Regions from separate parts of the Mesorhizobium sp. WSM3866 genome, predicted to be linked through region 1. Evidence: riboswitches for the same ligand, from Rfam matches in the RefSeq annotation. Region 1 holds a riboswitch; the other holds the start of a gene.
The links. Region 1 has a riboswitch for S-adenosylmethionine ahead of CK222_RS07575 (homoserine O-acetyltransferase). Riboswitches for the same ligand answer to the same signal wherever they lie in the genome.

Region 2: linked by a shared signal. The riboswitch ahead of CK222_RS03365 (O-succinylhomoserine sulfhydrylase) and the one ahead of CK222_RS07575 (homoserine O-acetyltransferase) in region 1 are both predicted to bind S-adenosylmethionine.

The regions. Positions count from the first base shown of each region.
Region 1 covers NZ_NSGC01000002.1:678,863-684,677, forward strand. The annotation lists gene CK222_RS07565 (Stf0 family sulfotransferase) at 1-131, opposite strand, end outside; gene metW (methionine biosynthesis protein MetW) at 80-694, opposite strand; gene CK222_RS07575 (homoserine O-acetyltransferase) at 783-1,952, opposite strand; SAM riboswitch at 2,043-2,120, opposite strand; gene hisC (histidinol-phosphate transaminase) at 2,257-3,360, shown strand; gene CK222_RS07585 (prephenate/arogenate dehydrogenase family protein) at 3,367-4,305, shown strand; gene CK222_RS07590 (sugar kinase) at 4,302-5,249, opposite strand; gene CK222_RS07595 (DUF2125 domain-containing protein) at 5,257-5,815, opposite strand, start outside.
Region 2 covers NZ_NSGC01000001.1:709,105-714,919, forward strand. The annotation lists gene apaG (Co2+/Mg2+ efflux protein ApaG) at 1-338, opposite strand, end outside; gene CK222_RS03360 (ceramide glucosyltransferase) at 557-1,702, shown strand; gene CK222_RS03365 (O-succinylhomoserine sulfhydrylase) at 1,744-2,934, opposite strand; SAM riboswitch at 2,991-3,068, opposite strand; gene CK222_RS03370 (2'-deoxycytidine 5'-triphosphate deaminase) at 3,204-4,298, shown strand; gene CK222_RS03375 (ABC transporter substrate-binding protein) at 4,381-5,148, shown strand; gene araD1 (AraD1 family protein) at 5,196-5,815, opposite strand, start outside.

The sequences.
Region 1 (5,815 bases):
ATCCCTGTGCTTATCTCCGACAGAATTTCCGACGGGATTTGAACCACGGCCGGCCGGCGTCGAAAGAGATCGAGCGAGATCATCGTTTCAGCAAGAACACCGCCTGCTGGCCGAAGAAGTTCCAGAACCACCAGGGCATCGACAGGCCGATCTTCTGGCCGTTGGCGTCGAGCGCGGTCGCCTTCTCGACCGTCGCGCCGAGCTCTTCGCACAGATTGACGAAGTCGCGAATGGTGCAGAAGTGGATGTTCGGCGTGTCGTACCAGGAATAGGGCAGGTCCTTGGTGACCGGCATCCTGCCCTTCATCAGCAGCGAGAAGCGCACGCGCCAATGGCCGAAATTGGGGAAGGAGACGATCGCGCGGTTGCCGATCCGAAGCAGCTCGTCGAGCACAAGTTTCGGGTTGCGGGTCGCCTGCAGCGTTTGCGACAGGACGACGAAATCAAAACCTTTGTCGGGGTAGAATTCGAGGTCCTTGTCGGCATCGCCCTGGACGACGGAAAGGCCGCGCGCCACGCATTCGTTGACGCCGCGCTGTGACAGCTCCAGGCCGCGGCCATCAACCTGCTTGGTCGCCTGCAGAACCTCCAGAAGCACGCCATCGCCGGAGCCGACATCGAGCACGCGCGAATGCGGCGGGATGAGATCGGTGACGACTTCGAGGTCGACGCGCTGAGCGCGATTAACGCTCATGGGCACACCTCCGGCCTTTGAGCATTTGCAGCCAATGGGAATCTCGGCGTCTCAGAAGTGCGGCCAGGACACAGGGATCGCGCGCCACTCATAGGCTGAGCCCCCTTGCGCGCGCGGCCGAGGCTATGAAGCCGTTGATGGCCGCGAACAATTCCGGTTCGTCGAGCAGGAAAGCGTCATGGCCGCGATCGGTCTCGATCTCGACGAAGGAGACGGACGCGCCGGCGGCGTTCAGCGCATGCACGATCGAGCGGCTTTCCTCGGTCGGGAACAGCCAGTCGCTTGTGAACGACACGAGGCAGAAGCGTGTCTTGGTGCCGGCGAAGGCATCCGCCAGCCGTCCGCCGTGGTCGGCGGCGAGGTCGAAATAGTCCATAGCGCGGGTCAGATAGAGGTAGGAGTTGGCGTCGAAGCGGTCGACGAAGGTCATGCCTTGATGGCGCAGATAGCTTTCGATCTGGAAATCGGCGTCGAAGCCGAAGGTCAGCGCCTCGCGATCCTGCAGGTTGCGGCCGAACTTGCGGTGCAGCGCTGCTTCCGAGAGGTAAGTGATGTGCGCGGCCATGCGCGCCACGGCGAGGCCCTTTTCCGGCCGCCTGCCGAAATCGAGATATTTGCCGCCGTGCCAGTCCGGATCGGCCATGACGGCCTGCCGCCCGACCTCGTGGAAGGCGATGTTCTGCGAGGAATGGCGGGCGCCGGTGGCGATTGGCAACGCGGAGAAGACGCGTTCCGGGTAGCTTGCGGCCCATTGCAGCACCTGCATGCCGCCCATCGAGCCGCCGAGCACGCAGAACAGCTTCTCGATGCCGAAATGATCGACCAGCATCAGCTGCGCCCGCACCATGTCGCGGATGGTGATGATCGGCAGGTCGAGCCCATAGGGCCTGCCTGTCGCCGGATCGGTCGAGGCCGGGCCGGTGGAGCCGAGGCAGCCGCCGATGACGTTGGCGCAAATGACAAAAAAGCGGCTGGTGTCGATGATCCTGCCGGGGCCGATCAGCACCTCCCACCAGCCCGGCTTGCCGGTCACCGGGTTGGTGCTGGCGACATGCTGGTCGCCGGTCAGCGCGTGGCAGACGAGGATGGCGTTGGAGCGGGCGTCGTTGAGGGCGCCGTAGGTCTGGTAAGCGACCTGGAACGGCGACAGCACGGTGCCCGCATCGAGTTTTAGCGGCTTGTCGGGACCGAACTGCAACACCGGGCTCGACGGTTGGTCGGCCTCGTGGTTGGTCCTTGGAGCGCGCTGAGCGGCCATTGCATTCCCCATCCAGTCGCATCGATCTCGCGATACGGCGTCCGGCCGGCAACGGACAACAAAAAACCGGCCTGCCTTCGCAAAGCCGGTTACAGGTTGCAAACGGCCCTTTAGCGAATTGTTTAACGTGGCTGCAAGCCGACCGGCCAAATCACCACGGGAGATCCGGCTGTTGTTCTAGGGCCAGCGCCGCGCTTCGTCAACGGTCTGCCTACGCGCGAGCGCGCCGGCCCCTCGACATTCGGGGCCACCGCCTGTATTTCCGCTGCGGCCTCGAACCAGGGCCTCTCGACGGATTTGTGACATGAAGCAGGATCAGCCACGTCCGACGCCCCGCGCGGGCATCATGGACATCGAGGCCTATGTGCCGGGAAAAAGTACCGCGCCGGCCGGCGTGACGAAGGTCTACAAGCTGTCGTCCAATGAGAATCCGCTCGGGCCCTCGCCGAAGGCGATCGAGGCCGCCCGGGAGGTGGCTGCCAAATTGGACGTTTATCCCGACGGCTCCGCCCGCCGGCTGCGCGAGGCGATCGCCGATGTGCACGGCCTCAATCCGGCAAACATCGTCTGCTCCAATGGCTCCGACGAGATCCTGGGGCTGCTGGCGCAGACCTATCTCGCGCCGGGAGACGAGGCCGTGTTCACCGAACACGCCTTCATGGTTTACAAGATCTATATCCAAGCCGCCGGCGCCAAGCCGGTGGCGGTCAAGGAGACGGACGAGCGCGCCGACATCGACGCAATCCTCGCCGCGGTGACGCCGGCGACGCGGATCGTGTTCCTCGCCAACCCCAACAATCCGACCGGCACTTATGTGCCGTTCCAGGAGGTGCGCCGGCTGCATGCCGGACTGCCCAAGAGCGTGCTCCTAGTGCTCGACGCGGCCTATGCCGAATATGTGCGGCGCAACGACTATGAAGCCGGCATCGAGCTGGCCGGGAGCTCGGAGAACGTGGTCATGACCCGCACCTTCTCCAAGCTCGGCCTCGGCGGCGCACGCATCGGCTGGATGTACGGACCGGCGCATATCGTCGATGCCATTAACCGGGTGCGCGGGCCCTTCAACGTCAATGCAACCGCGATCGAGGCCGGCATCGCGGCCATCCGCGACCGCGCCCATGTCGAGCGCAGCGTGGCGCATAACGAGAAGTGGCTTGCCTGGGTCAGCGAGGAGCTGACCGGGCTCGGGCTGCGCGTGACGCCCAGCGTCGGCAATTTCCTGCTGATCCACTTCCCCGACAACAAAAAGCATTCGGCAGCGGCAGCGGACGACTATCTCAGCGCGCGCGGCTACATCCTGCGGCGCGTCACCGGCTACGGCTTTCCCAACGCGCTGCGCATGAGCATCGGCATCGAGGAGGCCAATCGCGGCGTCGTCGAGGCGCTCAAGACATTTCTGAAAAGCTGAAGCACCATGACAGCACCGATGTTCGGAAGAATAGCGCTGGTCGGCATCGGCCTGATTGGTTCGTCGCTCGCCCGCGTCATCCGCCGGGAAGGCCTGGCGCGCCACATCGCTGTCGCGACGCGCAGCCAATCGACGCTCAAGCGCGCCGAGGAACTGGGTCTCGGCGATTCCTACACGACCGAGGCCGAAGACGCGGTGCGCGACGCGGATCTCGTCATCGTCTCGGTTCCGGTCGGCTCGTCCGGCGAGGTCGCGGCCGAGATCGCGCCGGCGCTGAAGAAAGGCGCGATCCTCACCGATGTCGGCTCAACCAAAGCTTCGGTGATCGCGCAAATGCAGCCGCATGTGCCCGTCGGTGTGCATTTCATCCCCGGGCACCCGCTGGCGGGCACGGAAAAGTCCGGGCCGGATGCCGGCTTCGCCGATCTCTTCGACAACCGCTGGTGCATCTTCACGCCGCTGCCGGGCACGGATCCGGAGGCGCTGGAAAAGCTCTCCGAATTCTGGCGGCGCTGCGGCTCCAACATCGACACGATGGACCCGCAGCATCACGACATGACCTTGGCCATCGTCTCGCATCTGCCGCATATCATCGCCTACAACATCGTCGGCACCGCCGACGACCTGGAATCGGTGACCAAGACGGAAGTCATCAAATACTCCGCTTCCGGTTTTCGCGACTTTACCCGACTGGCCGCTTCCGACCCGACCATGTGGCGGGACGTGTGCCTGCACAACAAGGACGCGATCCTGGAAATGCTGGCGCGCTTCTCGGAGGATCTGGCCTCGTTGCAGCGAGCGATCCGCTGGGGCGACGGCGAAAAGCTGTTCGACCTGTTCACCCGCACGCGCGCCATCCGCCGCTCGATCATTGAGGCCGGCCAGGATATCGATGTGCCGGATTTCGGCCGTCAGGCCGTGGAGCACCCGGGGGCCAAGCCCTAGGCCTTCTGCTCGATCTGTCCCGATGGGGGCCAGTGCGCCGCCATCATGGCCATTGTCTCGGCTCTGTCCGGAGCGCCGAGCCGGCCGCCGAAGCGCAGGCATTTAAGCGCGGCGGCGGCGCTGGCAAAGCGCAGCGCCTGCTCGGACGGCATGGCTTCGGCAAGGCCGACGGCGAAGGCGCCGTGGAAGACGTCGCCGGCGGCGAGCGTGTCGACCGCCTTGACCTTCGGCGCCTCGACATGCCGGACGCGACCGGTTCCCCGATCATGCCACCAGGTTCCGGCAGCGCCGCCCGTCACCGCGACGAAGGCGTCGGTGCGCGAGGCGAGATCGGCGCATGCGCTTTCCGGATCGAGCGCATGGCCGCAGACGATCCGCGCCGCCGGCTCCGAGGCGACGATGTGCGAGGCCAACGGCAAAAGCCGCTCGAGCACGTCGATCGGCGCGATGTCGGCGTCGAGGATCGCCGGACGGCCGGCGTCCCGCGTGGCCGCCAAGGCAAGTGCCGCGGCGCCCGGCCAGCGGACGTCCACCAGCACGGCGTCGAAGGCGGAAAGTTCGGCAAGCGGCAGCGTGTCGGGATCGGCTTGCGCCCTGCTGTCATAGAAGGGCACGATGATGCGCTCGCCATGGGCATCCACCAGGATCGCGGCCAGCGCGGAGCGCGCGCCGGCGACGCGGCGGACCAGGCTGCAATCGACGCCTTCCGCCTCGATCTCGGCAATCAGCCGGTCGCCGACCGCATCGTCTCCCGCGCTCGCCCAAAGCGACACATCGGCGCCGAGGCGATGCGCGGCGCAGGCCGCACTCGTCGCCATGCCGGAGGCGATCTGGACACCGTCGCTGGCGATGAACTTGCCCTGATGCGCGGGCAGCGTCTCGACACGCAGGATCGTGTCGAGGGTGAACGCGCCGACGCTGAGCAGTTTGATCGGTCCGGCCATCGCAGTCTCAATCGACCGGCTTGATCTTGCCGAGCGGGATGAAGCCAAGCGAAGCTTTACCCTTCACGATCTTGAGCGGCATGGACGGTTGGTTGCCGAGCATGGCAATGCCGGCAAAACCCTGCTCGATCTCGCTCTTGTGCTCGGGAATGGCGCTGGCGAGGATCGCCGCTACGGCCTTTGGGTCCTTTAGCTTGATCGACAGATTTGCATCGATCAGGCCGTCGGCGTCGATCGAGATCGGCCCGGACACAGTTACGCGCGCCGTGCCTGATGACACGTCGAGGCTGGCAATCTCGACCGACTGGCCGCGCAGGCTTTTCGGCGGCGCCTTAATCAGCGCGACGCCGTTCTTCACTGTCGCTTCGCCGGCGCCGTCGAGTTCCGGCAGCACGCGTCCGCCGACAGCTTCCGCGTCGATCTTCAGGTCGCCAAAGCTGCCGGTATAGACGAGGTCCTGGCCGTTCGGCTGCAGCTGGCCGGCCGCCTGGCCGGCGCTGAACAGCTGCACGGGATCGGTGTCGTCGGCCGGATCGGTCTGTCCAGACAAGCCTTCCGCCTGAAGC
Region 2 (5,815 bases), on a different contig from region 1:
ATATCGAACGTTTCGCCGCGACCGTTGCGCATCGTGTAGTGGCCGACCATGATGCCGGATGGCGTCGAGAGCGGGCATCCCGACGTGTACTGATAGCTGTCGCCGGGGTTGAGCTCCGGCTGGTCGCCGACCACGCCCTCGCCGCGCACCTCTTCGACTCGGCCACGCCCGTCGGTGATGTGCCAGTAGCGCGACAGAAGCTGCACGAACTCGTCCGACCGGTTGTCGATCGTCACCTGGTAGCCCCATACATAACGGTTCTCGGACGGATCGGAACGGTCCTCCAGATAGAACGGCCTGACCTGCACTTCGATGTTGCGCGTCACGGCGCGATACATGAGCCACTCCGGTGCCGCAGGGAACATTTTAGCGCGCTTCGCGGTTCTACCTCCGCAGCGTCGCCAGCCTGCCGGCTTTTCCACCGCAAGTGCCGACAAACAATGTCATTTAAGTGACACATGACAATGTTGGTGTGCACAAACCGTGCGGGCGACTCGGGCGCTTTGTCGAGTGATGAAACGGCCGCGGGCGGCCTTTCCGGAGTGACCAGATCTCGATGGAACTGACCCTCGCAGCCGCCTTTGCTTCCTCGGCCCTTCTTTTTTCCAACCTTGCCAGCATCCTGCTCGCATCGTCGCGGCTGAAGCCCAGGCGGGTCATTCCTCCGCCTTCCAGCAAACAGCCGCCTGTCTCGATCGTCGTGCCGTCGCGCGGCGTGGAGCCGTTCACGCAGGAGACGCTCGACCGCGCCTTCTCGCTCGATTGGCCGCGCTACGAAATGATCTTCTGCGTCGCGCACGCCGAAGATCCCGTGGTCAAGCTGATCAACGCCGCCATCGCGCGATTTCCGAATGTTCCGGCGCGGCTCCTCGTCGGCGATGACAGGATCAGCGCCAATCCCAAGCTCAACAACTGCATCAAGGGCTGGCAGGCGGCGCGGCACGACTGGGTGATCCTCGCCGATTCCAACGTGCTGATGCCCAAGGGCTATGTCCAGCATCTGATGGCGGCCTGGGGACCGGACACCGGCCTCGTCTGCTCGACGCCGATCGGCTCGCGGCCGGACGGTTTCTGGGCCGAAGTCGAATGCGTCTTCCTCAACACGCTGCAGGCGCGCTGGCAATATGCCGGCGAAGCGCTCGGCCTTGGCTTCGCCCAGGGCAAGAGCATGCTGTGGAACAAGCCGATGCTGGATGCAAATGGCGGCATCCAGGCTTTGGCCGCCGAAATCGCCGAGGACGCGGCGGCGACCAAGCTGGTCAACAGCCTTGGCCTTCGGGTCAATCTCGTGGCCGCGCCCTTCGAGCAGCCGCTCGGCCAGCGCACGCTCGCCGAAATCTGGTCGCGCCAGGCGCGCTGGGCGCGGCTGCGCCGCGTCACCTTCCCATTGTTCTTCGCGCCCGAAATCCTGACCGGTGTGGTCGCGCCACTGCTTCTGGCGCTGATCGCGGCGGCAAGCGCCGGTGTCAGCCTGCCCACGACCGCGCTCTGCGTGCTGGCGATCGCCTATGTGCCCGAATGCATGCTCGCCTGGTCCAAGGGCTGGCATCTGTCGCCGCGCAGCGTCACCGCGATGATCGTGCGCGACGCGATGCTTCCCGCCATCTGGGCGCGCGGCTGGCTTGGCGGGGCCGTCGAATGGCGTGGCAACGCAATGACCATCCGCAACAGCGGGATGACTGAACTCGACGAGATTGCTTGAGCCGGCTGCGGCTCAAGCGCCCTCTTTGCCGCCGTGGCGGTTCATTCCTTCGCCGCCTTCAGCGCCTGTTCGATGTCGGCGAGCAGGTCGTCGGTATCCTCCAGCCCGACGGAGAGCCTGAGCGTGCCTGGTCCGATGCCGAGCTCGGCGCGGGCCTCGTCAGTGAGGTTTTTGTGCGTCGTCGTCGCCGGATGCGTGATCAGGCTCTTTGCGTCGCCGAGGTTGTTCGAGATCAGCACGATGTCGAGCGCGTTCTGCAAGGCGAAGGCCGCCTGCTTGCCGCCCTTGACGTCGAGGCAGATCAGCGTCGAGCCGCCCGACATCTGCTTCCTGACGATATCCGCCTGGGGATGGTCGGCCCGGCCCGGATAGATGACGCGGGCGATCTCCGGCCGGCCAGCCAGGAAGTCCGCGATCTTGCCGGCGCTTTCGGTCTGGTGGCGCACGCGCAGCGGGAGCGTCTCGAGGCCTTTCAGCAGCGTCCATGCGTTGAATGGGGACAGGCTCGGGCCGGTGTGCCGGAAATAATCGTGCAGGTTCTCGTCGATCCACTTCTTGTCCGACAGGATGACGCCGCCGAGGCAGCGGCCTTGTCCGTCGATGTGCTTGGTCGCCGAGTAGACCACGATATGGGCGCCGAGCTGCAGCGGCTTCTGCTGCAGCGGCGTGGCAAAGACGTTGTCGACGATCACGCGTGCGCCGATCGAATTTGCTAAAGCGGCGACAGCGGCGATATCGACCACTTCCAACGTCGGGTTGGTCGGACTTTCCAGGAAGAACAGCTTGGTGTTCGGCCTGACCGCTTTTTCCCAATTGGCAATGTCGGTGCCGTCGATCAGCGTTGCCTCGATGCCATAGCGCGGCGCCAGCGTCTCGACTACCCAGCGGCAGGAACCGAACAGGGCTCGCGCCGCAACGATGTGATCGCCGGCCTTGACGCTGCAGAGCAGGGCGGCGGACACGGCGGCCATGCCGGAAGCGGTTGCACGTGCGTCTTCCGCGCCTTCCAGCGCGCACATGCGCTTCTCGAACATATCGACGGTCGGGTTGGCGTAGCGCGAATAGATGAAGCCGGGTTCCTCGCCCTTGAAGCGGGCCTCCGCTGCCTGGGCCGTCTCGTAGACATAGCCCTGGGTGAGATACATCGCCTCGGCGGTCTCGCCGAAGCCGGAACGCAGCGTCCCGCCATGCACGAGTGCCGTTTGAGGTTTCCAGTTACGCGTCTTGGTCATCGCCCTGCTTCCAAACACAAAAAAACCGGCCGCGACGTCGCAACCGGTCCATACGGCCTTGCGGCCCGACGGTCCTTTAGCGACTTGTTTAACGTGGCTGCAAGCCGACCGGCCAAATCACCACGGGATAACGACCCTTTAGACCTCGCCCGCGCTTGCGTCAATTGCCGGCTTGATTAAGAGGTTTGTACCAGGCAGCTTCCGCAAAAGTGTCCCGCGGTTTTGCGACAGGAAACTGCGACGACAATGACTTCGCCCGGAGCCAGACATTGCGGCAGACAGGCATTCTTCCCGATCAGGACATCGCGGCGCTCTTCCAGTCGGGCGCGCTGAAGTCGCCGCGCGCGCTCGACGCCAACCAGATCCAGCCGGCTAGCCTCGATCTGAGACTGGGCGACAAGGCCTTTCGCGTGCGCGCTTCCTTTCTGCCCGGTCCCGATCATCTGGTGGCCGACAAGCTGGACCGGCTGAAGCTGCATGAGATCAATCTCGCCGAGGGCGCGGTGCTGGAGACGGGCTGCGTCTATATCGTGCCGCTGCAGGAAAGCCTCGCGCTGCCAGCGGAAGTCTCGGCTTCGGCCAACCCGAAGAGCTCGACCGGACGACTCGACATTTTCACCCGTGTCATGACCGACCGCGGCCATGAGTTCGATAAGATCGGCGCCGGCTATCATGGCCCGCTCTATCTCGAGGTCAGCCCGCGCACCTTCCCGATCGTCGTGCGCGCCGGCTCGCGCCTGTCGCAGATCCGCTTCCGCACCGGCAACGCCGTGCTGTCGGAGAATGAGTTGCGTGACCTCCATCACGCCGAGATGCTGGTTGCGACCGAGCCGCCCAACATCTCCGGCGGCGGCATTGCGCTCTCTATCGATCTCGACGGCGACAAGGACGGCCTGGTCGGCTATCGCGGCAAGCACCACACCGGCCTCGTCGACGTCGACAAGCGCGCCGCTCAGGATGTGGTCGACTTCTGGGAACCGCTCTACAAGAGCGGGGCCGGCGAGCTCGTGCTCGACCCGGACGAGTTCTACATCCTGGTCTCTCGCGAAGCCGTGCACGTGCCGCCGCTCTATGCCGCCGAGATGACGCCTTTCGATCCGCTGGTCGGCGAGTTCCGCGTCCACTATGCCGGCTTTTTCGACCCGGGCTTCGGCCATTCCGCCGCCGGCGGCAGCGGCAGCCGCGCGGTGCTTGAAGTGCGCAGCCACGAGGTGCCGTTCATCCTCGACCACGGCCAGATCGTAGGCCGCCTCGTCTACGAGCATATGCTGAAGCGGCCGCAGGCGCTCTATGGCAGCGAGCTGGGTTCCAACTATCAGGCGCAGGGGCTGAAGCTCTCCAAGCATTTTCGCGCCGCGCGCTGATCGCCAGGCTGTGCTTGCCCGGCCTCGCGCGCCGTGCTTGGCTGCGTCTGAGCATGTAGCAACTGAACCCAAGGGGATGAAAATGCAGATATCCAGATGGATCCTGTCGGCCGCGGCCGCCGCCATGCTGGCGCTCGGCGTCGGTTCGGTAGACGCGGCCGAAAAGATCAAGATCGGCACCGAGGGCGCCTATCCGCCCTTCAACACCATCACGCCGGACGGCAAGGTGGAAGGCTTCGACATCGACATCGCCAATGCGCTCTGCGCGCAGATGAAGGTCGAATGCGAGATCGTCACCCAGGATTGGGATGGCATCATTCCGGCCCTGCAGGCCAAGAAATTCGACGCCATCATCGCCTCGATGAGCATCACCGAGGAACGCAAGAAGCAGGTCGCCTTCACCCACAAATACTACACCACGCCGCTTGCGCTGGTCGCCCTGAAGGACGCCGATATCGCCTCGACCGAGCCGGCCTCGCTTGCCGGCAAGACGGTCGGTGCCCAGGCCTCGACCACCCAGGCCAACTACGCCCAGGACGTCTACGCCAAGGCCGGCGCCGAGGCGAAGCTCTACCCGACCCAGGAAGAGGCGGTCACCGATCTGCTCAACGGCCGGCTCGACGCCGTCATCTCGGACAAGTTCGTGCTGGTCGACTGGATGAAGAAGGCGAGCGACGGCTGCTGCAAGCTGGTGGGCGACGTCAAGGGCACCGAGACCGAGGCCGGCATCGCCGTGCGCCTGGAGGACACCGCCCTGCGCGACCGCCTCAACGCGGCAATCGACGCCATTGTTGCCGACGGCACCTACAAGAACATCCAATCGAAGTATTTCGATTTCGATATTTATTGAGGTTGAAGCTGCCAATCTCCTCCCTCGTGGGGGAGATCACGCTAACCTCACAGCGCCTTCACCGCCACCTTCACTGGCTTCTCGATCTCGAGCGGGTTGCGCAGCGGCAGGCCGAAATCCTTGGCCTCGATCTCGAACGTGTCGCCTTCCTCGGTCCTGACGCCGTCTGCGAACGAGAGTGTGGCGGTGCCGAACATGTGCACATGCACGTCGCCCGGCTGGCGGAAGGCCGAATATTTGAAATGGTGATGCTCGAGATTGGCGATGGTGTGCGACATGTTCGCCTCGCCGGACAGGAACGGCTTTTCCCAAAGCACTTTGCCGTCGCGCCAGATTCGTGAAGAGCCCCTTATGTCGGCGGGCAGCTCGCCGATCAGGATTTCCGGTCCGAACGAGGCGTTGCGCAGCTTGGAATGGGCGAGGAACAGGTAGTTCACGCGCTCGGTCACATGGTCGGAAAACTCGTTGGACAGCGTGAAGCCGACGCGGAACGGCGCGCCGTCGTCGCCGATGACATAGATGCCGGCGATCTCCGGCTCCTCGCCGGCGTCTTGCGCGAAGGCCGGCGACATCAGCGCCGCACCGGGCGCCACCGCCATGGTGCCGTTGCCCTTGTAGAACCATTCCGGTTGCACGCCGATCTCGCCCTTGGCCGGCTTGCCGCCCT